Regions from separate parts of the Polaromonas potterensis genome, predicted to be linked through region 1. Evidence: predicted binding sites of a transcription regulator. Region 1 holds the regulator's gene; each other region holds the start of a gene.
What was found. The regulator sigma-54, encoded in region 1, starts transcription at its own class of promoters, with help from an activator protein. The targets are predictions, from matches to a motif close to TGGCANGNAANCTGCTTT.
Positions count from the first base shown of each region.

Region 2: R6254_RS00880 (pilin) is a predicted target of sigma-54. The motif match lies at 2,505-2,522, and genes of this name have one in related genera.
Region 3: R6254_RS07095 (cistern family PEP-CTERM protein) is a predicted target of sigma-54. The motif match lies at 5,980-5,997, and genes of this name have one in related genera.

Region 1 is NZ_JAWQLX010000001.1:580,934-590,699, forward strand. It holds gene R6254_RS02775 (sugar phosphate isomerase/epimerase family protein) at 1-144, shown strand, start outside; gene R6254_RS02780 (LysR family transcriptional regulator) at 211-1,128, shown strand; gene R6254_RS02785 (hypothetical protein) at 1,331-1,681, opposite strand; gene argS (arginine--tRNA ligase) at 2,095-3,768, shown strand; gene R6254_RS02795 (SPOR domain-containing protein) at 3,783-4,466, shown strand; gene R6254_RS02800 (thiol:disulfide interchange protein DsbA/DsbL) at 4,518-5,171, shown strand; gene lptA (lipopolysaccharide transport periplasmic protein LptA) at 5,318-5,947, shown strand; gene lptB (LPS export ABC transporter ATP-binding protein) at 5,958-6,725, shown strand; gene R6254_RS02815 (RNA polymerase factor sigma-54) at 6,873-8,408, shown strand; gene R6254_RS02820 (THUMP domain-containing class I SAM-dependent RNA methyltransferase) at 8,566-9,766, shown strand, end outside.
Region 2 is NZ_JAWQLX010000001.1:187,508-197,273, forward strand. It holds gene R6254_RS00875 (PglL family O-oligosaccharyltransferase) at 187-1,848, opposite strand; gene R6254_RS00880 (pilin) at 1,933-2,466, opposite strand; gene R6254_RS00885 (GspE/PulE family protein) at 2,628-5,033, opposite strand; gene R6254_RS00890 (MBL fold metallo-hydrolase) at 5,030-5,821, opposite strand; gene R6254_RS00895 (CHASE2 domain-containing protein) at 5,855-8,104, opposite strand; gene R6254_RS00900 (FHA domain-containing protein) at 8,168-8,818, opposite strand; gene R6254_RS00905 (Stp1/IreP family PP2C-type Ser/Thr phosphatase) at 8,859-9,647, opposite strand; gene R6254_RS00910 (CHASE2 domain-containing protein) at 9,663-9,766, opposite strand, start outside.
Region 3 is NZ_JAWQLX010000003.1:212,266-222,031, reverse strand. It holds gene radC (RadC family protein) at 1-629, opposite strand, end outside; gene R6254_RS07125 (FKBP-type peptidyl-prolyl cis-trans isomerase) at 809-1,282, shown strand; gene ispH (4-hydroxy-3-methylbut-2-enyl diphosphate reductase) at 1,384-2,358, shown strand; gene R6254_RS07115 (threonine/serine dehydratase) at 2,362-3,303, shown strand; gene serS (serine--tRNA ligase) at 3,346-4,671, shown strand; tRNA gene R6254_RS07105 (tRNA-Ser) at 4,809-4,896, shown strand; partial or broken gene R6254_RS07100 (hypothetical protein) at 4,925-5,119, shown strand; gene R6254_RS07095 (cistern family PEP-CTERM protein) at 5,262-5,936, opposite strand; gene R6254_RS07090 (sensor histidine kinase) at 6,514-7,920, shown strand; gene R6254_RS07085 (response regulator transcription factor) at 7,928-8,512, opposite strand; gene R6254_RS07080 (tryptophan--tRNA ligase) at 8,712-9,766, opposite strand, start outside.

The DNA of each region.
Region 1 (9,766 bases):
TTCAACGACGACTACCAGCAGATGCCGCTAGCCACCGTGGCCCAGCGCGCCTGGCGTTCGGCCTTGTGGCTGGGCGAGGATGTGCTGCGGCGTTCCGTGCCTTTGCCGAATCAGATCCGCCTGAAACGCAGGACAGTCGGCTGAGTATGCGAATTGTCGGAATCATTTGAAAAACAAGATGATTCGAAACAATTTTGTACATAATGACGCATGGACAAACTCAAGCAGCTGGAGTCTTTTGTGTCGGTCGCCACACGTGGCAGCCTGACCGCCGCCGCCAAGGCCGAAGGGGTGGCGCCGGCCATCATGGGCCGGCGGCTGGATGCGCTGGAAGAACGGCTGGGCGTCAAGCTGCTGGTGCGCACCACACGCCGCATGTCCCTGACCCATGAAGGCAGCGCCTTCCTGGAAGACTGCCAGCGCCTGCTGGTGGACTTTGCCAACGCCGAGGCCAGTGTCTCGGCCGGCGGCGTCAAGGCCAGCGGGCATTTGCGCATCACCGCGCCGGCGGGTTTTGGCCGCCGCCATGTTGCGCCCCTGGTGCCCAAATTTCGTGAACTCCATGCCGATGTGACCATTTCGCTCAACCTTAGCGACCGCGTGGTGGACCTGGCCGGGGAAGGCTTTGACTGCGCGGTGCGGGTCGGCGACATGCCGGATTCCTCGCTGGTCAGCGTGCGTATGGCCGACAACCGGCGCCTGTGTGTGGCCGCACCCGACTACCTCAAACGTTACGGCACACCGCAACATCCGACCGACCTGGCCAAATTTGCCTGTTTGACCCTGTCCAGCGATGCCTCGCAAACCCGGGGCTGGGCTTTTTTGGTCGGCGGCGAGGTGGTGCATTTCAAACCCGGCGGCCCGCTCGACTGTTCGGACGGCCAGGTCTTGCACGACTGGTGTATGGACGGCTGCGGCATTGCCTGGCGCAGTACCTGGGAGGTGGAGGCGGAAATCGCCGCCGGCAAGCTGGTGCCGGTGCTGAAAGACTTTGATGCGCCGCCCAACGGCATTTACGCCGTGTTTCCGCAGCGCAAACACCTGCCGCTGCGGGTGCGGCTGTGGATTGATTTTTTGAAACACAACTACAGCCAGTCCGAATTCTGGGCCGGTGCGCGTAAACGTTAGCCAGGCCGGGGGCGTTTTGCTGTCTGGCGTGGTTTCTTAAGAAAAAAGAGCCTCTAGCCCTTTAGGTATGGGCGCAAGCAGCTATTGAATTAATAGCGACGCGCAAACCCTCGAATTTCCCCCTTGCCCCAGTAAAAACCCCCGCCAGGTTGCCCGGACGGGGGTGCGGCATCAGTTCAATGCCAGAGCCGTCGTTGACGGCTTATTTCTTCGCACCAGCATCAGCTGCCATGGGTTTGGCGCCGGCAGCCGCAGCAGCTGGCGTGGCACCGGGTTTTGCGTCAGCCATGCATTTTTTGATGTGTGAGGTTTTGGCGGCGCCGGCGAGTTTTTTGTCGGCAGCCGATTTTTCACAGGCGGCGCTAGGGGCTGCGGGCGCTGCACCTGCGTCAGCCATGCATTTTTTCTCGAAGCTGGCCTTGGCGGCACCCGCCAGCTTTTTCTCGGCAGACTTGGCGGCGCAATCGGTATCGGCGCCCGCTGCATGGGCCACGGCCGACAGGCCCATCGACATGGCAAAGGTCATAGCGATCAGGGACAACAGTTTTTTCATGGGTGGCTCCAGGAGTAGGAAGGGTGGGGAATCAGGATTGAATTCCGGGTGGAATTCCAACACATAACGCTTCGCCGGGCAAATTCGATGACCGGGTAGGTCCCTGGCCCGGACGGCACGCGGCTAAGAGCCTGCTCCCAATCTCCATGGGGCCGCGCAGGTGTTTTTTCGGGATGGGCTGCAAGGCGCGGTGCGCCGCCAATAGCTGGCTATTGGCAAGCGCCGCAACGCCGCGGAGCGCCCGAAAAGGCACCTGCCCTTCGGGTTGGGGCGAAATCGGGCGATTTGCCCACCAAATCCCTTGCATGGGCATGAGCCCATGCTGCGTGATCTTGGCGACCAACTCATCCCGATTGCGTCCCAACGCGACCCCATCGAGATTGGGAGCAGGCTCTTAACCGTAAAATCGGCCCATGCTCTCGATTAAACAAGACCTGCTCGCGGCCCTGGCTGCGGGGCTGGAAGAACTTTCCCCAGGCGCAGGCGACAAGGCCGCGTTTGAATCCCCCAAAGTGGCGGCCCATGGCGATTTCGCCTGCACGGCCGCCATGCAGCTGGCCAAGCCGCTCAAACTCAATCCCCGCCAGTTGGCCGAGAACCTGCGCGCCCTCCTGCTGAAAGCCCCGGCTTTCGAGCGTTGGGTGGACGCCATCGAGATCGCCGGCCCCGGCTTCATCAACATCCGCCTCAAACCCGCAGCCAAGCAAGAAACCGTGCGCGAAGTGCTCAAGGCCGGACCCGGCTACGGCACCCAGGCCGCCAACGGCCAGCGCATGATTGTCGAGTTTGTGTCGGCCAACCCGACCGGGCCGTTGCATGTGGGCCATGGCCGCCAGGCCGCCCTGGGTGACGCCATCTGCAACCTGTTTGTCACCCAGGGCGCCGAGGTTTATCGCGAGTTTTATTACAACGACGCCGGTGTGCAGATCCAGACGCTGGCTGCCAGCACGCAGGCGCGCGCCAAGGGCATCAAGCCCGGCGACGCCGGCTGGCCGGAGTCGGCCTACAACGGCGACTACATCGCCGATATCGCGGCTGACTTCCTGGCCAAAAAAACCGTCAAGTCCGACGACCGCGAATACACCGCCTCGGGCGACGTGGAAGACACCGACTCGATCCGCCAGTTCGCCGTTGCCTACCTGCGCCACGAGCAGGATTTGGACCTCAAAGCCTTCTCGGTCAAGTTCAACAACTACTACCTGGAGTCCAGCCTGTACAGCTCGGGCCGGGTCGAGTCCACGGTGGCCAAACTCAAGAACGCCGGCAAGACCTACGAGCAGGACGGCGCTTTGTGGCTCAAGTCCACCGACTACGGTGACGACAAAGACCGTGTGATGAAAAAGAGCGACGGCAGCTACACCTATTTTGTGCCTGACGTGGCTTACCACCTGGCCAAATGGGAGCGCGGCTACAGCAAGGCCATCAACATCCAGGGCATGGACCACCACGGCACGATTGCCCGGGTGCGCGCCGGTCTGCAGGCGGCCAATGAGGGTGTGCCTCAGGGCTACCCCGACTACGTCTTGCACACCATGGTGCGGGTCGTGCGCAATGGCGAAGAGGTCAAGATATCCAAACGCGCCGGCAGTTATGTGACCTTGCGCGACCTGATCGAGTGGACCAGCAAGGACGCCGTGCGTTTCTTTTTGCTCAGCCGCAAGCCCGACACCGAATACATCTTCGACATCGACCTGGCGCTGGCGAAAAACAACGAAAACCCGGTGTATTACGTGCAATACGCCCATGCCCGCATCTGCTCGGTGCTGACCGCCTGGGGCGGCGACGAGGCCGAACTCAAGTCGGTGGACCTGTCAGCGCTGGACAGCCCGCAGGCCCAGGCCTTGATGCTGCTGATCGCCAAATACCCCGACATGCTGAGCAACGCCGCCAGCGGTTTTGCGCCGCACGACGTGGCGTTTTACCTGCGCGAACTGGCCGCCTGTTACCACAGCTATTACGATGCCGAGCGCATCCTGGTTGATGACGCCGTGGTCAAACTCGCGCGCCTGGCCCTGGTCGCGGCGACGGCGCAGGTGTTGCACAATGGCCTCGCCGTGCTGGGTGTTGATGCCCCGCGCAAAATGTAAGGAATGATGAGACCATGGCGCGTACCCCCTCCCACCGGCCCAGCCGGCCAGGCATGAACCCACAACGCGGCGGCACCTTTCTGGGCCTGATCATTGGCGCGCTGATTGGCTTGGCCGCGGCGCTGGCCGTGGCCGTTTACATCACCAAGGTGCCCGTGCCTTTCATGAACAAGGGCCAGTCGCGCAACCCCGACCATGACGCGGCCGAGGCCAAAAAGAACCAGAACTGGAACCCGAACGCACCGTTGTACGGCAAAAATCCGGCCAAACCGGCGTCCGCGCCAGCGGCGGCCACTGCGTCCGGCGGCCCGGTGACCGATGTCACGCCGCAAGCGCCTGTGACCGCGCAGAAACCCGTGGCCGACCCGACCGTCAAGCCCGCGAAACCGCCATCGGCCGACCCCATCGGTGACCTGGCCAAAGCCAAGCTGGCGACGCCGGCCACTGCGTCCGGCCCGGACCCTTTCAATTATTTTGTGCAGGTCGGGGCTTTCCGCACGCCTGAAGACGCCGAGCAGCAGCGCGCCAAAATCTCGCTGATGGGCCTGGAAGCCAAGGTCACCGAGCGCGAACAGTCGGGCCGCACCGTGTTTCGCGTGCGCCTCGGGCCGTTTGATAAAAAAGAGGATGCCGACAAAGCCAAGGAGCGCCTGGATGGCAGCGGCATCGAAACTGCCCTGGTCCGGGTTCAGCGCTGAACTTTCTGAGGCCAGGGTGTCCAACCTGTCGCACTAATGGAGAAATGCTTGATGCAAAGACGTGAATTTTCGATATCCGCCGCTTCCGTGGCTGCCGCCGCTTCCCTGGGCGCTTTGACAACCTCGGCCCAGGCCCAGGGCCAAGCGCCCCAGGAAGGCCGCGATTACCTGCTGCTCGACAAACGCGCACCGGTCGACGCGCCGGCCGGCAAGGTCGAGGTGGTGGAGTTTTTCTGGTACAGCTGCCCGCACTGCAACCAGTTTGAGCCGGCGTTTGACGCCTGGAGCAAAAAAGCGCCCCAAGACGTGGCGGTGCGGCGTGTGCCGGTGTCCTTCCGCGCCGACTTCGAGCCGCAGCAGCGTCTTTACTATGTGCTGGAAGCCATGAACAAGGTCGACGAACTCCACAAAAAGGTGTTTTTCGCGATTCATAACGAAAAGCAGATGCTGAACACCCCCGAGCTGGTGGCCGCCTGGGCCGAGAAGCAAGGCATCAACAAGGCCAAGTTTGTGGAAATGTACAACTCCTTTGGCATCGCCACCAAGGCTCGCAAGGCCACGCAGTTGCAAGACGCCTACAAGGTGGACGGCGTGCCAGCCCTGGGCGTGGCCGGGCGTTTCTATACTTCAGGCGAACTGGCAAAAACCATGGATCGCGCGCTGCTGGTGACGGACTACCTGATTACCCAGGCCCGAAAAGCTTAATCCCCAAGCGGCCAGCTGGATGCCGCCGCCGGGTATTTCGCCTCACCCGCCCTGATCCGGCGGGTTTTTTATGCACCTTGCCAATTCCGGGGAGTGCCATGGCTACAATGAAGCAACACCACCAAAGCAGCAAGATTCGTGCCTTTATGAACTACCCCGCCTGTGTACTGATGCTGGCCGCCACCCTGGCGGTCTTTCCGGTTGCGGCTGAAAAGGCCGATCGCGACCAGCCCATGAACGCCGAGGCCGACGCCCTGCGTCATGACGACCTCAATCAAACCAGTGTGTTCACCGGCAACGTGGTGATCACCAAGGGCACCATCATCATCCGGGGTGCGCAGGTCGATGTGATCCAGGACGCCGAGGGTTACCAGCGCGCCATCGTGGTCGCGGCGCCCGGCAAGCTGGCGTTTTATCGCAAGAAGCGCGACCTGGTCGACGAATACATTGAAGGTGAAGGCGAACGTATCGAATACGACAGCCGCGCCGACACCGTCAAGTTCATCCGCCAGGCCGTGTTGCGTCGCTACATAGGCGCGACCCTGGCTGACGAAACCCACGGCAACCTGATTGTTTACGACAACCCGACCGACGTGTTCACCGTCGACAGCGGCGAGAAAGCCCGCACGGCCAGCAACCCCTCGGGCCGGATTCGCGCCCTGCTGGCGCCGCGCAACCAGGCCCCCGCAGCGGGCGCCCCCGGCGCCCCGGCGGCGCCCTCCGGGTCGGCGCCTGTTCTGCGGCCCAGTACCACGCTGGGCAATGACAAAAAATAACACCGACGCCATGAATGTGTCTCCGGAAACCGCGCCCATCAGCCGCCTGGTGGCCACCGGCCTGCAAAAGTCCTACGGCAGCCGCAAGGTGGTGCGGGATGTTTCGCTGACGGTGCAAAAAGGCGAAGTTGTGGGTCTGTTAGGCCCCAACGGCGCCGGCAAAACAACGTCGTTTTACATGATCGTGGGGCTGGTGCGCGCCGACGCCGGCGAGATCACCATCGACGGCGAGTCCATCGAACACATGCCCATCCACAAGCGTTCGCGCCTGGGCCTGAGTTATCTGCCGCAGGAAGCCTCGATTTTCCGAAAACTCACGGTCGAGCAGAATGTGCGCGCCGTGCTGGAGCTGCAGGCCGACGAAGCCGGCAAGCCGCTGAGCGCCAAGGCCATCAACGAACGCCTGGACGCCTTGCTGCAGGATTTGCGCGTCGACCACCTGCGTGATTCACCCGCGCCTGCCCTGTCGGGCGGCGAGCGGCGCCGTGTCGAGATCGCCCGGGCGCTGGCCACGCAGCCGCGTTTTATCTTGCTGGACGAACCTTTTGCCGGTATCGATCCGATTGCCGTGATCGAGATCCAGCGCATCATCGGTTTCCTGAAGTCCCGCGGCATCGGCGTGTTGATCACCGACCACAACGTGCGTGAAACCCTGGGCATTTGCGACCATGCCTGCATCATCAGTGATGGCCACGTGCTGGCCACGGGCACCCCTTCTGAAATTGTGAACAATGCCGATGTGCGCCGGGTTTACCTGGGCGAACATTTCAAGATGTGATCACTTTGGCTCCCCCCCTTTGTCGCTCACTGCGTGTAGCTCCCTCCCCCCTGCAGGGGGCGGCGCCTGCGCCCCGGCAAAGCCGGTTGCGCGGCCCCCGCTTGGTTCATACATCCCAACCCGCTTTGTCGCGCACTTAGGGATGTCGTGAAACAAGGCCTGTCCCTACGCGTTTCGCAGCATCTGGCGCTGACGCCCCAGTTGCAGCAATCGATTCGCCTGCTGCAACTGTCTACCCTGGAGCTGAGCCAGGAAGTCGAGCAGATGCTCGACGAAAATCCTTTTCTTGAAGTCTCCGAAGAAGCCGCGCCGCGCGAAGACTTTGGCCTGGTCCAGGCCGACACGCCGGTCAGCCAGGAAACCCGTGAGTTTGAATCTGCTACGGATTCCATAGCTGTCAGCGCAGATGGCGCGGGGGCTACAAGCCAAAATGAGGCTGAACCCAGCAGCGAGGCCAAACTTGAGGAAAGCTGGGACGGCGACGGCAGTGTCGACACCGCGCCCGACGACAACGAGTGGGGCGGCGACGCCGCGCCGCGCAAAAACAACAACGACGACAGCGAGGTCGATGCCGCCGATCTGGCGCGCAGCCATGAATCGCTGCAAGACCATTTACACCGCCAGGCGCTGTCCCTGCGCCTGATGCCCGAAGGCCGGGCGGCGCTGCATTTTCTTATCGAATCGCTCAACGACGACGGGTACCTGGAAGACAGCCTGGCCGAGTTGGCCGCGGGTCTGGCCGGGGACGACCTGGAACAAGTCGAAGCGATGGTGCACGAGTTCACCGTGGCCCTGAAGCTGTTGCAACACATGGAGCCGGCCGGCGTGGGCGCGCGCAACCTGGCCGAGTGCCTGGGCCTGCAACTGCTGGAGTGCAAAAACTCCGACGAAACCCGCGCCGCCATCGCCATGTGCCAGCAACCCATGGAGTTGCTGGCTCGACGCGACGTCAAGCGTCTGTCGCAGCTGTGCGGTTTTCCCGACACCGTGATCAAGGCCGCGATTGCACTGATAGGCCGGCTGGACCCCAAGCCGGGCCGGCGTTTTGTCAACGTCGAGCGCAACCTCATCGTGCCCGATGTGATCGTGGTCAAGTCCGGCCGCGGCTTCAAGGTTTCGCTCAACAGCGACGTGATGCCGCGCCTGCGGGTGCACGACATTTATGCCAATGCGCTCAAGCAGAACCGGGGCCAGAACGGCCAGGCCCTGCAGCAGCGCCTGCAGGAGGCGCGCTGGTTCATCAAAAACATCCAGCAGCGTTTTGACACCATCCTGCGGGTCAGCAGCGCGATTGTCGAGCGGCAGAAAAACTTCTTCACCCATGGCGAACTCGCCATGCGTCCGCTGGTGTTGCGCGAAATCGCCGACGAGTTGGGCCTGCACGAGTCCACCATCTCGCGCGTGACCACGGCCAAATACATGAACACGCCGTTTGGCACCTTCGAGCTGAAGTATTTTTTTGGTTCGGCGCTGGGCACGGAAACCGGCGGCAATGCCTCCAGCACGGCGGTGCGGGCGCTGATCAAGCAGTTTGTCGCCTCAGAGAGCCTGACCAAACCGCTCAGCGACAACCAGATTTCCGAAATGCTCAAGGAGCAGGGCATCGAATGCGCACGCCGCACCGTGGCCAAGTACCGCGAGGCTTTGCGCATCGCACCGGCGAACCTGCGAAAATCCCTATAACGGGGGATTTCTATAAATCCGGTTCTCGGGCGCTTGGCCGCGTTGCGCGGTGCTCGGAATCCTCATGCACCGAAGTGCATTCCGGTGTCCTGCGCGCCGCACGCCTTGCCCTGCATCCCGATAACCGAATTTCTAGAAATCCCTAGAGGCCCCACATATGAACCAACTTCAACTATTTTTACCTTGCGCCGCAGGTGTCGAGGAACTGCTGGCCGCCGAGGTCAAACGTATCACCGGCACCCAGGGCAAGGCCTGGCGCGCCGGCGTGCAGGTGGCCGGCTCCTGGCGCGACGCGCTGCAGCTCAACCTGCACAGCCGTCTGAGCCAGCGTGTGCTGATCGAGCTGCAGCACAACCAGTACCGCAGCGAACAAGACCTCTACAACGCCGCCGCCGCCGTGGCCTGGGAAATCTGGTTCACGCCCAAACAGACCTTCAAGATCGAGGTCACGGCGCAACACAGCCCGTTGACCAGCCTGAACTTTGCCGCGCTCAAGATCAAGGACGCCATCGCCGACCGCTTCCGCGACAAATACGATGTGCGCCCCGATGTCGACACCCGCTGGCCCGATGTGCGTGTGTACGTGCACCTGACCATAGACACCGTGACCCTCTACATCGACACCTCGGGCGAGCCGCTGTTCAAACGCGGCTGGCGCGAAGACAAGGGCGATGCCCCGCTGAAGGAAACCCTGGCCGCCGCCATGCTGGCTGCCAGCGGCTGGAGCGGCGAGGAGGGGCTTTGCAAACAGGGCGTGCCGCTGTACGACCCGTGCTGCGGCTCCGGCACCATCGTGATTGAAGCGGCGCAGATCGCCCGCAACATCGCCGCCGGCATGGGCCGGCGTTTTGCGTTTGAAAAATTTGTGCCTTTCCAGCCGCATGTCTGGGAAGGCTTGCTCGACCAGGCCGAAGCCGCCATCACCGAACCCACCGCGCCCATCTTCGGCAGCGATGTGTCTTTCCGCATGGTCGACTTTGCCGAGCGCAATGCCGAACGTGCGGGTGTGGCCAGCGCCATACAACTGCGTGGTGGTGACGCTCTGCAACGTATGCCGCCTGCGCCGTCCGGTGTGATGCTGGTGAACCCGCCTTATGGCGAACGGATTGATGTGGCCGGTGTGGCCGGCATCCCGTCGGTGCAGGGGCGCGACCAGCGCCGTAACACGCAGTTCCAGGGCCAGAGCATCGACGAGTTCGGCCAGCCTCTGCCGCAGGACGAGCGTGCGAATTCCGAGGATGGCCCGCGGCGCGACCGCAGCGCCAATCCGGGCCGCGAGCAGGCGCAGACCGCCAGCGGCGAAGAAGCCTCGGATTTCTTTCCACAACTGGCCAGTCACTGGAAGAAAAACTACGCCG
Region 2 (9,766 bases), 390 kb from region 1:
GCCGTATTCAACAGCTTTGGCCGTGCACTATTCGGCAGCAGGCCGGGCCGTGACGCAGCTCGGCAAAACTCTTGATTGCAAGACCTGACCTCACTACGATGCAGAGCGGATCGGATCATGGCGAGCACTTTGCGGTCTTGAGCGGAGGATGGAAAAACTGTCGTCTTTTGTCTTGACAAGTGGGTGTCATATCTCAAGCGCTTTCAACTGCGGGTACGTGGTATTGGCTAGCTCTGTCCACTTGGCTTTGATTCCTTCGTACGCTTTTTCTCCATGCATGGCGCGCATGACCTTGAGTTGTCGGACAGCTTCTTGTGGGCTGCCATTCAGGGCAAGGGAAAGTGCATAGCAATTTTGAACCGCCACCCAAGGAAATCGCAATGTGGCGGTACGAAGCAGGTCGATTTCCTCATGCGACATATGGGGTCTTGGCGTTGTTCGTGTCGCCGCAACCATGGCCCTGAGCTGTGTTAGCAGGACAATATTTGGGCGCTCGTAGCCAACAGGTGTTTGACCTACATTCAAAGACTCAAACCTGGCGACACGAAAGTCCTCTTCAATCTCCAGGTACTCCACACCCACCCACGCCAATAGCGAACCAAAAATAATCAAACCACCGACGAGAACCTTTCTCGAGATCTTTTTTCCCGCAGGCAGAGCGTAGTTTTGCTCCAACATGCCAATTGCCAGCAGGGCAGGCACCAGCAAATAAGCATAGGCAAATGGGTACTCCAGCAAGCTGTGAATCGCAAAGGGAATCAGCAAGCCTACGGCATACCAAGAAGCCACCGTTTGAACAGACCTCACCCGTCGCCCCCCCCAAACGCCTAATGCACATAGAGCGAACACTGTCAAAGGCAGACCCATACCAATGGCCATGTCCAGGATGACGTTGTGTGCGTAGGAAAACGGCAAGCTGTTGGAGTAACTATGCAGCACTGCATTGTGTGCGGTGGGGACACCCAGAAGCCCCCAGCCTAGCCAAGGCTTTATCCACACCGCTTCCCATAATTGTTGCCACACCTCCACACGAACACCGGCGGTGGTGTTAATCGTCCCCCCCCCCCCTTCAGGCAGAGGGCCTGCTTCTTGAATGTGGGTAATCAAAGTTGGCCACACCCACATGCTGGTGAGGAGCGCCAACACACCGATCACCACCCACGGCCATCGCAAGGCACGGATAAATACCTGCCGACGCGCAAACCACCAGAAGCATAAAATCAGGCCGCTGAGCAGGCCGGTTCGCGATTCCGAAATGCCCATGCCCACGAGCAGCAAAAGGCTTAACAGCAAGATCACGGGGCGGCTGATGCCAAAGCGCTGGTCAAGGTAAATCAAGCTGGCGGCCCCCATGACCAAGAGGGTCCCTAAATGGTTGGCCTGTCCAAAGTTAGCACCAGGGCGACGGAACCTGGGTGGCCGCAATATCCAGTCTGACTCCGTCCACACGCCTAAGGCCTGGATCAGTGCAACAAGTGCCGACGCCAGCGCAGCCAAAAGCAACGCAGATGCCAGCGCGGTGGGCCACGCCACATCCTCACCATGCAGTTGGGCAACCAGCAAGGCGCCTATACACAGCAGGGCATACAACAGCAAAACGGCAGCATCGCCTCTCAGAACAATTTGCCCTGTGGCATATTGAATCGCGACAAGCAGGCCCATGCCAAGGAATGCAATGACAGGCATGTTCAAGCGCACCGGAACAGCGTTGCGACACCTGACACCCCAGCCCCACATCAGTACCGCTAAAAAAGCAAAAATTTCACCGTGCACAGCTCTCCACGGGAGCGCATTAGAGCTCTGCAAAAAACTGCACATCAATAAAATCAACCCTGGTGCGTAGTGCATATGGTGAAAATAAAAAAGAAAACAAAAACGCCCCCGAAGGGGCGTTTTATGCAGTGTTGATTAAACGATCAATGCAGCACCACATTAGCCGCGGCAAGAACCCGGCAAATACTTTGCAACTACGGTCGTGCCATCGGCTGCGTTGCCGCAACGCCACTGATAAATCGTCACACCAAAATCGGTATTTGCGAGCCGCGCAGCAGTACCGGCGCCAACACCAGCGTTGGTGTTTTTCATGGGAGCCAAGGAAACGACGCCACCTACAGTTCCATCCGCTTTATTTTTTATACCCTGCGTGGTTACCTGAACCAGGCCAGTGTTATCGGTTGCAACGGATAGAACATAGGTCGAAGGACTTGGGATGACGTTGCCGGACGCATCCGTGACGCCAGCTTCGCAACCCCAAGCGTTCGCAGCTGGCAGGTTACCACTAGAAGATTGCACAGTTTCGGTGATGGATGTACGGCAACCAGAGGCTGCCAGAATCGCTTCAGACATTTTTGCACGCACCGTGTAATCCTGATAGGCAGGCAAAGCCACTGCAGCCAAAATACCAATAATCGCCACGACGATCATCAATTCGATCAGGGTGAAACCCTTTTGCATAGAACGCTTCATGAAAAAACTCCTTGATTAAAAAAACTAACACAGTTGCATGAGCAGACTTCGTGCCACCCGATTCATGCCATGCAATGTGCGATTTAGTTCTCAATTTTCTGTTCATTCACCTAAATAGTTATTTTTTCTGACACACAACATCAAATGAAATGACATTTTTGTCATTTGATACAAACGGAGCGGACCATCTTCAAATCCGTCAGGCCCATCAAAACCTTCTCCATACCGTCCATCTTGAGCGTGCGCATTCCGCTGTTGACCGCCGCTGAAAATAACTCCGCAACGCGCGCCCGTTCCTGAATCAGTTTTTTGGCCGCGTCATCGGCAATCATCAGTTCGTGCAGGCCAATGCGGCCTTTGTAGCCGCTCTGGTTGCATTTGTCGCAACCGACCGCTTTGTAAAGTGTGAGCCGGCCTTCTTTGCCATACCGGTCCATCCAGTCATCCAGCAGCAGTTGCGACTCTCCCCCGACATCTGCTTTCCAGGCATCGGTGTGGCGTAACTCCTCGGCATATTCCTTGATGAAGTCCTTGAGCTCTTGCGAACTCGGCTGATACGCTTGTTTGCAGTCGCAAAGCTTTTTAACCAGGCGTTGGGCCAGGATGCCGAGCAAAGCGTCGGCGAAGTTGAAGGGGTCCATGCCCATGTCCAGCAGCCGGGTGATGGATTCCGGGGCCGAATTGGTATGCAAGGTCGAGAACACCATGTGGCCGGTCAACGAAGCTTCCACGCCCATGGACACGGTTTCCTTGTCGCGTGACTCGCCGACCATGATGATGTCCGGGTCGGCGCGCAAAAAAGCACGCATGACCAGCGCAAAGTCGATGCCGGCCTTTTTGTTGATCTGAACCTGGCGCAGGCCTTTTTGCGTGATCTCGACCGGGTCTTCGGCGGTCCAGATTTTGGTGTCCGGCGTATTCAGAAACTTCAGAATCGAATGCAGCGTCGTGGTTTTGCCGGAACCGGTCGGCCCGCAGACGTAAAACAGGCCATAGGGCTTGGAGACGGTTTTTTCGAGCCGCTCTTTGTTGTGTGCCGTCAGTCCCAGCTTTTCGAGCGGAATCGGTTCGCCCGCCGCCAGAATCCGCATGACAACGTCTTCCACTCCACCGGAGGAAGGAATGGTGGCGACGCGCAATTCGATATCGAGTGGCCCGTATTTTTTGAACTTGATTTTGCCGTCCTGCGGTTTGCGCTTTTCGGAAATGTCCAGATCACACATGATCTTGAGCCGTGTGACCATGGCCTGGCGAAACTGGGCCGGCACCTCGATGTAAGGCTGCAAAGTGCCGTCAATGCGAAAACGAATGCCGGTCTTGGCCTTGCCCGGCATGGGCTCGATATGGATGTCGGACGCCTTTAGCTTGTAGGCGTCAACAATCACCTTGTTGACGAACTTGACCAGTTCGTTGTCGGCCGCCGCCGACTCCAGGGCGGAGTCGTCATGGGCATCGTTCTCCAGCGGCGAGTCCATGTCGGCCAGCAACTGGTCGATCGAGCCGCCATCGTTGCCTGCGCCGAAAAGTTGACCCAAGGTCTCGTCAAACTCGGTCTGTGTAGTGACACAGTAAAAGAACTTGCCTATTTTCGGAAACACCTGCGGAACCACGCGCGCACCACGCACGGCCTCGGGATCAACACACATGATGGTCAACCCGTCCGATGTTTCTTCCAGGGGCATCCAGCCTTGTTGCTCGATAAAGTGCCGCTTGAGCAGGCCATGCAAGCTCTCGGAGCGTATACGCCCGGCGCTAAACGCCTGGTACGGCACACCAAAAAATCTGCCCAGCGAAGCGCCTAGCTGCGCCGGGCGGATGCGGTAGCGGGTCAGCAGGAGATGCTCGACCGACTGACCTTCTTCGCGCGCTTTGTGAAGACATTGCAGCAACTCGTCCGGCGACAACACCCCTTCGGCCAGCAGGCCGTCGTATTTGGTGGCTTTGCGCCGCAGACCGTCTTCCTGCCGCTGCATGCGCTGACGAAGCGCAATCCCCAGCGTCTTGCATAGTTGCTGCGCACCCTCTTCTTCCAGCTTGGCAAAGGGCTGGTCGCTGCGGTTATTGATCACCTGCAAAACACCGTACAAGGTGTTTCCGTCCATCACCGGCGCGACCAACATTTGTTTGGTGCGGTAGCCGGAGCGTTTGTCGACTTCTTTCAAAAAACTCAAATTCGGATGCAGCTTCTTAAGCGCGTCTTCGTCGTAAACATCCGCAATATTCACCATGGCCCTGGACAGTGCCACATAACCGGCAATACTTTGCACGCTGATGGGCAACTTCAGGTCGCGGCTGGTATTCAGGCCGGTCTTGACTTTGGAGATGATGGCGCTGCGGTCCTCATTAACCGCATACAAGGTCAGCCGGTCCGCATTAAACAACTTGCAGATGTCCTGGCTGGCCTCCAGCATGATCTGGTCAATGTTCTCGGTTTCGTGGATGCGGTTGGTCACCAGTTGCAGCTGGCGAAAATACAGCACTTCAAACGTGACGCCGCGCTCCTGGGGCGGAAGCTTCTGCGAGACAAAAAACTGGTCTTCGGGATCTCGCGGCAATACGGCAGTCATAGTTCAAACTCCTGACCCGCCCGCAGCCAGCGTATGTCGTGGGTGCCATTGGGGCCGACCGGGGTTGTCTGGTCAAAGCGCTGGATCTCGGCCATGATCAAATCGGTTTCCGCTGGCTTGGTATGGGTGATGTAAATCGGATAATTCCGGCTTTTGTCGATGCAATCGAGTTCGCTCGCCAGGACATGCGGCGACAGATGCAAACTACGCTTGGCCAGCTCACGCTCCCGGTTGCTGAAGGCGGTTTCGATGACCAGCATCGCCACCTTGAGCTGATTGATCCGCGCCCACAGTGCAGGATTGCGTTCCGTGTCGCCGGTAAACACCCAGTACCCGGTCTCGGCAGCCACCGCATACCCAACCGCTGGCACGGTGTGCACCGCCGGCAAGACTTCTACATGTTTTCCGGCGACCAGCAGCTTTTGGCCGACCGTCAGCGGATGGAAGCTGACAAAGGGCGCCTCCGGCGTTGGAATTCTTGAGAAGTCAGGCCAGATGATGTTGTTGAAAATATGTGCCCGCAGCGCATCAATCGTGCCCTGCAAGGCGTGAATCTGTAGGGGCGTCGTCCTTTGCGCGGCGATCGCGTCCACCATCAGCGGCAAGGCGGCCACATGATCCAGATGAGAGTGCGTGAGCAGGACATGGTCAATGCCGCGCATCTCGTCCAGCGTGAGGTCGCCCACCCCCGTCCCCGCATCGACCAGCATATCGTGATCGAGCAGGAAAGACGTGGTCCGGCAGTCTTTGGCGATGGCTCCTGAGCAGCCCAGTACACGTACTTTCATAGTTTTGAGGTCTGATGCGGTTGTAGCGAGGGTTTATTTGGTGTCAAAGTTGGTTGCCCCGTCCCAGGCGGGATCCAACGGCAACAGCCTCATGGAGGCTACACGTTCTGCATACAGCCGGTAAAGGTACTTTTTCGCATTCATACGTTGCAAATTGAGCAAATGCACATCACAGGCATCCCAAGCCTGGCCGCGGTAGGCCTTGAGGGCCAAAGTCCATTCTTTCAGTTCGCTGCTGAGCTGCTTGTCGAGCTGACCTAAAGGCGCCACCGGACAAAAAATCGCCACCGCCTGGTCTTTGCCTTTGACCCGGACCTTGTCGAGTTCTTGCCAGGCAAAGTCGCTCGCCAACTGGCGGGTGGACTCACTGGCCACAGTATCGACGCCATAGGTTTTGGACAGCCCCTCCAGGCGAGCGCCCAGGTTGACCGCATCACCAATCACCGTGTAGCTGCGGCGGATATGGGAGCCCATGTCGCCCACACACATGCTCCCGGTATTCAGGCCTATGCCTATGCCAATCTCAGGCAGGCCCTTGGCTCGGTGCTCTTCGCTGAGCTGGCGCACGGCCTGAACCATTTCCATCGAGGTCTTGACCGCCAGACTGGCATGGGCCGGCGTGTCCACCGGCGCGCCCCAGAAGGCCATCACGCAGTCCCCCATGTATTTGTCGATGGTGCCACGGTTGCTGCGAATCAGGTCCGTCAACCGGCTGAAAACGCTGTTGAGCAAAGCCTGCAGTTGTGTAGGCTCCATGGTTTCGGACATCTGGGTAAAACCGCGCATGTCGCAAAACATCACCGTGAGTTCCTTGGCCGAGGCTTGCATGCTGTAGCTGTCGGGGTCTTTGAGCATTTCGTCGACCAGTTCGGGCGGCACATAGGTGCCGAACAGGTTGGCCAGTTCCCGCTTGGAGCGGCTCTCGACAAAATAGCCGTAACTCATATTCAGGGCAAAGGCCGTGAGCGCCATGACCAAGGCGGTGGCCAGGGGCAACACCAGGCCATAGGCCGAATACAGCCAGAAGTTCAGCCCGACCAGAACAGCCACCATGGCCGCGCTGGTGGCGACGGCCTTGGGTGCGGACAACACGGGCAACACAAACGCCAGGGTCAAGCCCGACAGGATCAGGATCAGCACCTCGTAACCGACTGCGTAGTCCGGTTTCACCAGGACCTTGCCATCCAGAAATCCTGAAATCACATTGGCGTGGGTCTCAACACCGGGGTAGGTCTCGCCAACCGGTGTCACCCGTAGGTCCAGCAGACCCGGTGCGGTGGTGCCCAGCAGGATGATTTTGTCCTTCAGCTGGCCTGGCGTGATTTTTTGAGCCAGCACATCGGATGCCGAGATGTAGCGAAACGAGCCGCCATTGGCACCCCCCGCCCCCCGAAAGGGCACCAGGGTCGCCACCCGGTCGTCCACCGGAATAGCAAGGGACTTGTTGCCTTGTTTGAGCAAGATGCTCTCCAGGCCCTGGTAATGACGTGTCAGGAATTTTTCCTGCGGGAAACCAGGCGCCACATCAGGCAAGCCAACCAGCATGCGGAACATGGCCAGCGAGAGCGATTCGTAATACTGGTCTTTGAACTCGGCCAACAAGGGAATGGAGCGGACCACCCCATCACCTTCGGTGATCGAGTTCATGAACCCGCCCATGGGCGCAGCCTTCGCCAGCAGGTCGATATTGGCGCCATAGCCGTTCCAACTGGTGAAACGGATAGGCCGGCCTTTCAGCGCCTCGCTGTCCATCACCGGAGCAGGCAACAGGCCGTTGACCCGCCCATCGCGGTCGCTGGTGAAGTAATACCCCAGCACCACCGGCCGTTTTTCGATGGCCTTCGCAAAACGGGCATCGTGATCCAGGCTGCCCTGGAGCTGGCTGAGTTTGTCGATGAAGGCCGGCTGGTCTTTCAGCTCACGCTGGGCCAGCTGCTGGAGCCGCTTCAGGCCGGAACTGTTGTCGGCCTCCGCAAACACTACATCAAAGCCCAACAAGGCGGCTTGCTGTCGGCCCAGCAACTCCTCGACCAGGTCCGCCAGTTGGTGGCGCCCCCAGGGCCAGTGGCCAACTTCGGCCAGGCTTTTTTCGTCCACATCGACAATGACGATGCGCTCATCCAGCGTGCGCGGCATGGTGGCACGCAGGCGGGCATCGTAAAGAATATCGTCCAGTCGCTGCAAAACATCCAGCCGAAGCACACCGCCAGCATGCAGCAAGGCAAAAATGAGCGGGATCAGCGTGACAAGAATGCGAGGCCAGTGCCGGGAAAAAAGTCGCATAAGGCCTCTTGGGGAGCTGCGCTTGAAAACGATTTTCCGGTCAAAGACAGGAAAACGTCGAACTCAATGCTGCACGAACTGCATTTGCGTGCCCGCCAGTTCAAGGAGATCGCCGTTTTTGAGCGGGACGGGATCGGCCCCTATGGACGCGCCATTCAGCAGGGGCCGGTTGTCCCCCTCGACATGAGCCACCACAAAACCTTGCGGCCTTTTGGTAATGGCGGCAACCGCCACACCGGGCTTGCCAATGGTGGTCACCACCTTGACCAGCGCGACCTCCCGGCCGGCGGCGGCGCCCGACATCACCTTGATGGCGGCACTGGAAGCAACACTGCCCTCCACCGGTGCGGGTGCCAGCGCGGCGGGTGCGGCCAAACCGGGCGAGCCCGCCTTGATGATCATTGTTTTCTCGAAGCCGGCATTCGTGGCTTCATTCACATACCTGATCTTGTATTTGCCGATTTCGACCGTGTCGCCATTGGCCAGCTGCTGTTTTTTGACGGCTTTGCCATTGAGGTAAGTCCCGTTGGTGCTGTTCAAATCCTCGACAAAAACTTCATTGCCCGACATCTGCAAAACAGCATGCTCCCCACTGACGGCCAGGTTGTCGATGACGATGTCGTTGTAAGGCCGCCGACCCAGGGACGTACGGTCCTTGGTCAGCTGTACCTCTTTAATCACAACACCGTCAATAGAGACGATCATTTTCGGCATGGCCGACTCCTGTCTATTTTTAATATGGCACTCACTCTGGCTACTTCCCCAGCATCCTGGATAGAAGCCCGCGTTTGACCGAGGCCTCTTTGGCGCGCACCAGCAACACTGAAATGTTATCCCGCCCGCCGCCCTCATTGGCCACAGCAACCAGCAGCTTGGCTGTTTGCTCCAGCGACGGCTTAGCCCCCGATAGAATAGCCGCAATCGTCTGGTCGCTGATCATGTCGGACAGGCCATCCGAGCACATCAGGTAGATATCGCCCAACTCCACGCGGTGTTCGTTGACTTCCAGCAACACCGAGTCTTCCACCCCCAAGGCCCGCGTGACCAGGTTTTTGTTCACGGAGGTGAGCGCCTGTTCCGGCGTGATCAGTCCCGCATCCATCTGCTCCTGCAGCAAGGAGTGGTCTTTGGTGATTTGCTGAAGCTGGCCCGCACGCCAACGGTAACAGCGCGAGTCGCCGATGTGGCCCAACATCAGGCGTGTGCCCTGAAACACAGCCACCACCAGCGTGGTCCCCATGCCGGAATATTGTGGGTTGGAGTTGGCTGCGTTGAAAATGGAATGGTTGGCGTTTTCCACGCAAATTTCCATGGCACGCCGCACTTCCCGGGAATTCGCGTGTTTGCCGGCTTGCGACAACCAGCGCCCCAGTTCCGACCGGATAAAAGCGACGGCCATGCCGCTGGCGATTTCGCCTGCGTTGTAGCCCCCCATGCCGTCGGCCAGAATGCAAAGGTTGGTCGCGGCATCAAACGTCAGCGCATCTTCGTTGTTGTCCCGCGTCAAGCCTGGGTCGGTCTGGGTGCAAATCTCGTAAATCATCGTGTAGTTGTGGCTTCAAATCTGTATCGGCATGGCCTGCCGGGGCATCCAAAAGAGGGCGATCAGCTGGGCATGCACATCACGCGGCCAGGACCAGCGCCCGATGTTGGCGATGCTCT
Region 3 (9,766 bases), on a different contig from region 1:
ACCACAAAGTGGTCCAGCACCCGCACATCGACCAGGGCCAGCGCGGATTTGAGCGTTTGTGTCAGGGCCTCGTCGGCGCGTGACGGTTCCGCCGCGCCGCTGGGGTGGTTGTGCGCCAGCACCACGCTGGCGGCATTCAAGGCCAGGGCACGCACAACAACTTCGCGCGGGTAGACGCTGGTTTGGGTCAGGGTGCCGCGAAACAACTCTTCCAGCGCAATCAAGCGGTGCTGGCTGTCCAGAAACAAGACGGCAAATATTTCATGCGGGCGGCTGCCCAGCTGCAGCTGCAAATAGTCGCGCACCGCCTGCGGCGTGGAAAACAGCGGCTTGTCCTGCAGTTGCTGCGCCAGTGCACGGCGCGCCAGTTCCAGCACGGCAACCAGTTCGGCACGTTTGGCCGGGCCCAGGCCCTTGATGCTTTTCAGCGCTTCCGGGCCGGTGTGCAACAGGCCGGCGACGCCGCCAAAGGTGTCCACCAGTTCCTGACCCATTTGCAAGGCGTTTTTGCCGGGCAGGCCGGAGCGCAGCAGCAAGGCCAGCAGCTCGGCGTCGCTCAAGGCGCCGGCGCCACGGGCCAGCAGCTTTTCGCGCGGGCGGGCGTCCTCGGGCAGGTCTTTCAAAAGCATGGGGGCCTCAGGCAGGGGGTGAAAAACACCATCACAAGGGCAGTATCAGGGGTAAAACGGCGGCTTGCCCCCGTCGCTACAGCATTTTCTACAATAGGGGCAGTTTACAAACACTTGCTAGCCGCCAGGCTGACCCTACACATATCCGTCAGCCCAGTGCGCTGATCGCCGAAAGTCCTATGTCTATTGTGGAAACCCCCGCGCCCGTCCTGATTCAGCCAGGTTCTTTTCTGACCCTGCATTACCGCATGGCCGGCCCGGACGGCGCCGACATCATCAACACCTTTGCCGGCAAACCAGCCACCTTGAGCCTGGGCACGGGCGAGTTGTCGCCGGCCATCGAGCAGCGCCTGCTGGGTTTGCCGGAAGGCACACGCACCACGTTCGACTTGGCCGCCGGCGAGGCCTTTGGCGAGCGCAATCCCGAGCTGCTGCAGTGGGTGGCGCGCAAGCTGCTCAACGAACTGGGCGCCCCGGACGAAAAATACAACCTGGGTGATGTGGTGCAGTTCCCGACGCCCAACGGCATGGGCCAATACGCCGGCGCGGTGCAACAGGTCAAGGAAGCCGGCGACGCCGTGCAGTTTGACTTCAACCACCCGCTGGCCGGTCAGCCGGTGGTGTTTGAGGTTCACGTGATTGGTGTTTTATGACCGGCAACGACAAGATGACAAACAAAGAGCAATTTTCCGACGGGCCGCCCCTAGGAAAATTAGCCCCCTCGGGGGGCAGCGCAGTACGCGAAGCGACAAGCGTGGGGGTCATCCTCCTCGCCGAGCCGCGCGGCTTTTGCGCCGGTGTCGACCGGGCGATTGAAATTGTCGAACGTGCCTTGGCCAAGTTCGGCGCGCCGATTTATGTGCGCCACGAAATTGTGCACAACACCTACGTCGTCAACGAACTCAAGGGGAAAGGCGCGATCTTCATCGAAGACCTCGATGACGTGCCGCCCGGCGCCACCCTGGTCTTCAGCGCCCATGGCGTCAGCAAGGCCACGGAGCGCGAGGCCGAGGCCCGCGGCTTCCAGATTTTTGACGCCACCTGCCCGCTGGTGACCAAGGTGCATGTCGAAGTCGCCAAGCTTCACCGCGAAGGTTACGAGTTCATCATGATTGGCCACAAGGGCCACCCCGAGGTCGAAGGCACCATGGGCCAGCTCGACAGCGGCATCCACCTGGTCGAAGACGTGGCCGACGTGGCGCGTATCAACCCCGCGCAGACCGCCAAGCTGGCGGTGGTGACACAAACCACCCTGAGCGTGGACGATGCCGCCGAGATCAGCGCCGCCGTCAAGGCGCGTTTCCCGCAGGTGCGCGAACCCAAACAGCAGGACATCTGTTACGCCACACAAAACCGGCAGGACGCGGTCAAGGTGATGAGTCCGCAGGTGGATATTCTGATCGTGGTCGGCAGCCCGACCAGCTCCAACAGCAACCGCCTGCGCGAGCTGGCGGTCAAGCTGGGCACCGAGTCCTACATGGTCGACGACGCCAGCGAGTTGCAGCCCGCCTGGTTCGAGGGCAAAAGCCGCGTCGGCCTGACGGCCGGTGCCTCGGCCCCGGAAATCCTGGTCAAGCAGGTGATAGACCGCATCAAGGCGCTGGGCGCCGTGTCGGTACGCAAGATGCCAGGCATTGAAGAAACCATCAAGTTCCCGCTGCCCAAGGGGCTGCGCATGGACGGCCCCGCGCTGGACGCGATTGGCAGCGACCTGCACGCGGACTCTTGAATGATGAGCGATCGCTATCAAATCGAGAGCTGCCAGCGCTCGTTCTTAAAGGGCTACAGCCACTTTATTCATAAAACTCCGGTGATGAAGCTGCCCGGTCGCGCCTTGGGCGTGGCCTGCGCCGAAGTCTGGCTCAAGCTCGAACATTTGCAGACCGGTGGCAGCTTCAAGGCGCGCGGCATGTTGAACCGCCTGTTGTCCAACCCGATTCCGGCCAGCGGCGTGATTGTGGCCTCGGGTGGCAACGCCGGCATTGCCACCGCCGCGGCGGCGCGTGAGCTCGGTGTGCGCTGCGAGGTGTTTGTGCCCGAGGTGTCGCCCGCCGCCAAACGCGTCCGGCTCGCGGCGCTGGGCGCGCAGGTGGTAGTGACGGGGGCGGCTTATGCCGAAGCGCTGCAAGCCTGTCTGGCGCGCCAGCAGGAAACCGGCGCCTTGTTGACCCATGCCTACGACCAGCCCGAAGTGCTGGCCGGTGCCGGCACCCTGGCGCTGGAAATCGAAGAACAGGCCGGACTGCCGGATACGGTGCTGGTCAGCGTCGGTGGCGGCGGCTTGATCGGCGGTATTGCCCATTGGTTTGAACGCCGTTCGCGCGTGGTGGCGCTGGAGCCGGAGCTGGCGCCAACCCTGTTCAAGGCCCGTGAAGCCGGCCAGCCGGTGGACGTGGGTGTGGCTGGCATCGCCGCCGATTCGCTGGGCGCCAAACGGATTGGCGGGCTCGCCTGGACCGCAACACAAGCCCATGTGCAGGATGCCTTGTTGCTCAGCGACGAGGCCATTCGTGCGGCGCAACTCTGGTTGTGGAAAGAGCTGAAACTGGCCGTGGAACCGGCGGCGGCCTTGCCGCTGGCGGCGCTGCACAGCGGCGTGTATGTGCCACGTGCCGATGAAAAAGTCTGCCTCATCATCTGCGGCGCCAATCTGGACCCGGCCACCCTGGCTTGAGTCTTTGGGGTGGGGCGGCGGGCGCTCCATTAAAATCGGCGCATGTTAGACATCAACCTGCTCCGAAAAGACCTTCCCTCGGTGATTGCGCGCCTGCAAACCCGCAAAAATCCGCAAGCCTTTCTGAATGTGGAGGCTTTCCAGGCGCTGGAGGCCGAGCGCAAGACGCAGCAAATCCGCACCGAAGAGCTGCAAAACCAGCGCAACACTCTGTCCAAACAAATCGGCCAGCTCAAGGCCAAGGGCGAAGACGCGGCGCCTGTGATGGCGCAGGTCACCGCCTTCAAGGCCGAGCTGGAAAGTTGCGCCTTGCGTCTGGACGTGATCCAGAGCGAGATGCAGGCGCTGCTGCTGGCCGTGCCCAACCTGCCGCACGACAGCGTGCCGCAAGGTGCAGGCGAGGCCGGCAATGTCGAGGTGCGCAAATGGAGCCCGGCGCAAGGCGTGGGCGGCACACCCGCGGCGCTGGCGTTTGAAGCCAGGGACCATGTGGATGTTGGCCAGCCGCTGGGGCTGGACTTTGAACTCGGCACCAAGCTGACCGGTTCACGTTTCACCGTGATGCAAGGGTCGCTGGCGCGCCTGCACCGGGCTTTGTCCCAGTTCATGCTCGACGTGCAGACGCAGGAACATGGCTACACCGAGTGTTATGTGCCCTACATCGTCAACGCCGACTCGCTGCGCGGCACCGGCCAGTTGCCCAAGTTTGAAGAAGACCTGTTTGCCGCCAAGAAGGGTGGCCAGGAAGGAGAGGCCGAGAACGCCGCGCTGTACCTGATTCCGACCTCGGAAGTGCCGCTGACCAACTTCATGCGCGACGAGATCGTGGCCGAGGGCGAGTTGCCGCTCAAGTTCACGGCGCACACCCCGTGTTTCCGCTCCGAAGCCGGCAGCTACGGCCGCGACACCCGCGGCATGATTCGCCAGCACCAGTTCGACAAGGTCGAGATGGTGCAAATCGTGCATCCTGAGCACAGCTACGACGCCCTCGAAGCCATGACCGGCCACGCCGAAACGATACTGCAAAAACTCGGCCTGCCGTATCGCGTGATGTTGCTGTGCACCGGTGACATGGGTTTTGGCGCCAGCAAGACCTATGACCTGGAAGTCTGGTTGCCCGGCCAGAGCGCCTACCGCGAGATCAGCTCGGTCTCCAACTGCGAAGCCTTCCAGGCGCGCCGCCTGCAGGCCCGCTTCAAGAATGCCCAGGGCAAAAACGAATTTGTGCACACCCTCAACGGCTCCGGCCTGGCGGTGGGCCGGACCTTGGTCGCGGTGCTGGAGAACTACCAGCAGGCCGATGGCTCGGTGATCGTGCCCGAGGTGCTGCAGTCTTATATGGGGGGCATGACGGTGCTGAAGCCCTGACGGTTGCTTGCCGAACGCAAGTGCGCCGCGCAGGGCCGCCCCAAGCAAGCACAGCCCCCACGGGGGGCAGCGCAGTACACGAAGTGACAAGCGTGGGGGCTCTATCTAGAGCCTGTTAGAATTGCAGGCTTGAATCAGGAGAGGTGGCAGAGTGGCCGAATGTACCTGACTCGAAATCAGGCGTACCGCAAGGTACCGTGGGTTCGAATCCCACCCTCTCCGCCAGTAAAAAATTCTAAGTCCTTGATTTAGAATGAGAAAAGCCACCTTTGGGTGGCTTTTTTTGTTGTCGGGCCATATTTCTGACCACATAGACGTGGCGACATTGAATGCCATCAGGCCTTGGGCATGGCGAGAACACATGTCCATCCGCGAGATGGCAAGGCGTACAGCCCTGGCTCGCAACACAGCGAAGAAGTACCGGCAATCAGATGAGAGGGAGCCCAGGTAGGCAAGGTGGGTCAGTTCAAGCAAGCTCGAGCCCTAAGCCGAGACGCTGGCCCAAAACGGTGGTCACGCGCTACGGTGTCAGTCGTCCAACGCGGGAAGTTGGGGCGCACCAGCCCCTCCTCTTGGCTGGCGTTGCACGCTCACGCGCGGCGGCGGCGCCCAAGTGCGATGCCCAGCAAGCCCAGGCCAACCAGTGCAATCGAAGCGGGTTCAGGGATGACTTGGCGGGGCGTGGGGCCGCAACCAGGGCTACCGACAATGCAGCCAGCGAACTCATAGGAGTTGCCCGCTGTTCCGACATCCTGGAATTTCACCCCATAGGGGCTCGTGAACGAAATTCCATTCGTGAAGTTGCCGGCCGTTGTCAAAATCAGCGAAAAAATGTCGGATAGCCCTTCGCCAAGGCCGTTGTTGATATTTCCGCCGGAGCAGTTATTGCTGCGCCAAATACACAGGTCGACGGTCTGGAATGAGGGGAGGTTTTGGTTGATACCGGCGTCCCAGCTTCCTGTGGCTGACGCACCCGTCAATGTAGGGCTGACCGTGTCAATGCCAAACGACATCAAGCGATTGCTGCCCGGGCCACTGGAGTTGTTCGCTACTGTCAGCGCAAATGTGGCACTGTTGTTCGATATGGCGCTGAGCGTGAACTGCATGATCGCGGAAAGTGTGGCGCCATCGCGGGTGGTCGAATACAGGATGGCGCCCGTGTCGTTGACATTATTGAAAGTTATCACCGACGCGCTGGCCCCCCCTCCGAATCCAATCAATCCTCCACAAAGGGCTGCGACTTGAATGATTTTTTTGAGGCTCATGAAGAACTCCTTGAATGGGGGCATGGTGGTGTACGCTTGCCATCAAGCACGATTCATACCACTTGTAAATTTCTTATAGAAATCAAGACTTTATGTATTGATGTCGATGAAAGTGTTAATGAAGTGTAAAAAATTCCGACGCGCACAAGCGTGATCGTGTTGATCGTGAGCCAGGGCTGTTCGCCTTGCCTCGCGGATGGACATCTGATCTCGCCATGCCCAAGGCCTGATGGCATTCAATGTCGCTACGTCCCTCGCTCCTAATTTCTACCTGCCTCAAAAAACTCACAGGGTAGGGCCTACGTAGGTCAGGTTTCGACGGCATTCAACAATCCCGTGAAAGTGATTCCTCAGAGGCCTCGAAATTCGAGTATTGGGCGAAACAATCAACGCAATGCTGTTGGATTGAACAGTTGAGCCCGTGTCCGGTTCTCCTACGACTTGCCCTCCCGAATACCTCACCGTGTTTCGGAAAACCCCTGAAAGCCCCGCCAGTCGGGGCTTTTTTGCGTCTGAGCGGCGTCTTCGCAGGGTTGAGGCGGGGGTGTTGGGTTCTCATGACCAGTAAACTTCAGGCATGAATTCCGCTGCCTTGTCCGCACATGACGATAGTCCGCAGCTTGTGACCGATATGACCGCGCGTGATGACTGGGTGGAGGTGCAGCTGATGCACAACTTCATGCGCCATGCCCGGCCGGCGCTGCACATGGCGACCCTGGTGCTGCCAGTGATCGTGGCGATTTTGTACCAGGACGTCAACCAGGCGGCTTTGCTGGGCTGGGCCCTGGCCGTGGTGTTGATGACGCTGGTGCGTTACCGGGTGGTGAGCCTGTATTACCGCGACTACGCCAATGCCCGCAGCGCCGCCAGCGAAGGAGCGCAACTGCGGGCCTTTCTGTCGCGTTACGGCTGGACCTGGACCGTGAGCGCCGTGCTCTGGGGCGGTTCGATGTTTCTCTACTTTCGCAAGGCACCGGTGTATGACCAGTTCATCTGCCTGATCGTGCTGGTAGGCATGGCCGGTTATGCGACGGGGGCATTTTCAGCTTCCTGGCGTTGTTTTAACGGTTATATCAATGGGCTGGCGGGCAGCACGCTGGCCGCGGTGGCTTACAGCGTGGTGTTGGAGCAGCCTTTTCTCGGAACCGGCACGACCTACGGCCTGGTTCTGCTGGTGCTGATTTATTGGGCCGCCGTACGCGCGGCCGGGAAAGGGTTTCACCGGGGGCAGCGAAAAAACCTGGAGCTGCAGTTTGCCAATGCGGCCTTGATCGCCTCGCTGACTGAGCAAACCCGCACGGCGCTGGAGGCCGTGGAGATCAAGAACCGTTTTATTGCCAGTGCGGCCCACGATTTGCGCCAGCCGGTGCATGCCTTGAGCCTGTATGCCGATTGGCTGCGGGCCGAACCCGAGATGGTCACACAGCTCACCCCCAAAATCGTGCAGGCGACGCAGGCGGTCAATGCGCTGTTTAATTCGCTGTTTGACTTGGCCAAGCTGGACGCCAATGTGATCGAGGTGAACTGGCAGCGGGTCGATCTGGCCGCGCTGGTGGATGAGATGGTGCTGCAATACGCCCCGCTGGCGCAGGAAAAGGGACTGGTTCTGCGTCAACGCGTGGTGCCGGCGGAATTGCTCTCAGACCCCGAATTGCTCAAGCGCCTGATCGGCAACCTGCTGTCCAATGCGATACGCCATACCGAGCGCGGCGGCATTTTGCTTGCCCTGCGCCAGGGGCCGGCCGGCCCGGCCATCGAGGTCTGGGACACCGGTGTCGGGATTGCGCCCGAACATCAGCAGGCGATTTTTCAGGAGTTTTACCGCGTGGCCCTGCACAACGGCACGGAAGAAGGGTTCGGGCTGGGCCTGTCCGTGGTGTCGCGGCTGTGCAGCGCGCTGAATTGCCGCTTGAGCGTGCGCTCGCGGCCTGGCCGGGGCACGGTCTTCCGGCTGGACGTGCCGACTTTGGGAGACGGGGTTTAGGCGGGACTTAGAGCAGGCCCTGTGTGCGGGCGAGGTGGCTGGCTTGTGATCGGCTTTTGACATTGAGCCGGCGAAACAGGCGCCACAAATGCACCTTGACCGTGTGTTCGCTGATTTGCAGCTCGGTGGCAATGTCGCGGTTGCTCATGCCTTTGTCCAGCATGACCAGCAACTGGCGCTGGCGCTTCGACAATTTTTCAGGTTCTGCGCTGGCTTCTGTATCGGAACTGTCGTCCAGGAAAGTTTTCAGGACTTTCGCAATCTCGGTGGCGCCCGCCGACTTTTCAATATAGATGTCGGCACCGGCTTCCAGCGACAAGTCCTGAAAATCTAGCGCCGGCGCGGCGGACAACACCGCGATCGGTACCTCGGGGTATTGCTGGCGCAACTCGCGCACACCCGACACGCCATGGGTATCCGGCAGCTTGAGGTCCAGGCAGACGAAGTCCGGGATGCCGTGTTGTTCAACCGCCGCGCCCATTGCGTCCAGCCGGTCCAGCTCAACGACGGTGGCTTTGCTGTATTGGCGACGAATCAGCATCACCACGGCTTCCCGCATCAATGGATGGTCATCTATGACGAAGATATGCATGGGCAGTCTCAAAGACGTGAAAAGTTGTCAATTTGGGGACGAAAAGTAAGCATACCTCGTCAAGGTCAAGTTGACGAGGACTCCAAAAATATAAATCGCAGGACTATTTCATATTTTTAGGGATGCTGCCCCCGTCCTGAACGCCAGGTACAACGGCCGCCGCCGGCACCGCTAAGGCGCCGCAGCGTCCCTCCAACCGTCAGGCGCTGGCCGCGATCAGTTGTTGCAAGGCCAATGCCACGGCGTCCGGCGTCACGCCGTCCAGGGCCTGCAGCTTGCCTGCCAGTGTCGGCAGGGCGGCGGCGCCCTGTGTTTGCAGCAGGGCAATCGCCTGCCCGGCGTCTTTGGGCGAAGCAAAACCCTGGCTTTGCAGCAGCAGTTGGCCCTGGGCATCGAGCAGCTTGAAATGGAACTGGCCGTCGGCCTCGCGGTATTGCTTGAACACCGGCAAGGCGGTTTTGGCGGCTTTGCCTTTGGGCGCAGGCGCGGCCTGGCTGCCCAGATTGCGCAAACCCACGGCCTGGCGCAATTCACGGATGAAGGGGCTCGCGAGTTGGCGTGCCTTCTCGGCGCCGGCCACCAGGGTGGCCTCGATTTTCGCCGGGTCTTGCATCAAGGCCTGGTAGTGGGCCCGCATGGGCGCGACCTCCTGGTCAATCCGCTCGAACAACAGTTGTTTGGCGTCGCCCCAGCCAATGCCTTCGCTGTAGGCCTGGCGCAGCGCGGCGGTTTCCTCTGCACTGGCAAAAGCCTGGTAAATCTGGAACAGCGCCGAGCCTTCCACCTCTTTGGGCTCGCCCGGTGCGCGTGAGTCGGTCACGATGCCAGCGATGAGTTTTTTCAGCTGCTCGCGCGGCGTGAACAGGGGAATGGTGTTGTCATAACTTTTGCTCATCTTGCGCCCGTCCAAGCCGGGCAGCAGGGCCACGGACTCTTCGATCAGCGCCTGCGGCAGCACAAAGTGTTCGCCGTACAAATGGTTGAAACGCTGCGCCATGTCGCGCGCCATTTCGATGTGCTGGATCTGGTCGCGTCCGACCGGCACCTGGTGCGCCTTGAACATCAGGATGTCGGCGCCCATCAGCACCGGGTACATGAACAGGCCGGCGCTGACATCGGCGTCCGGGTCGTTGCCGGCGGCGGTGTTTTTGTCGACCGAGGCCTTGTAGGCGTGGGCGCGGTTGAGCACACCCTTGGCGGTCACGCAGGTCAGCAGCCAGGTGAGTTCGGGGATTTCCGGCACGTCCGACTGGC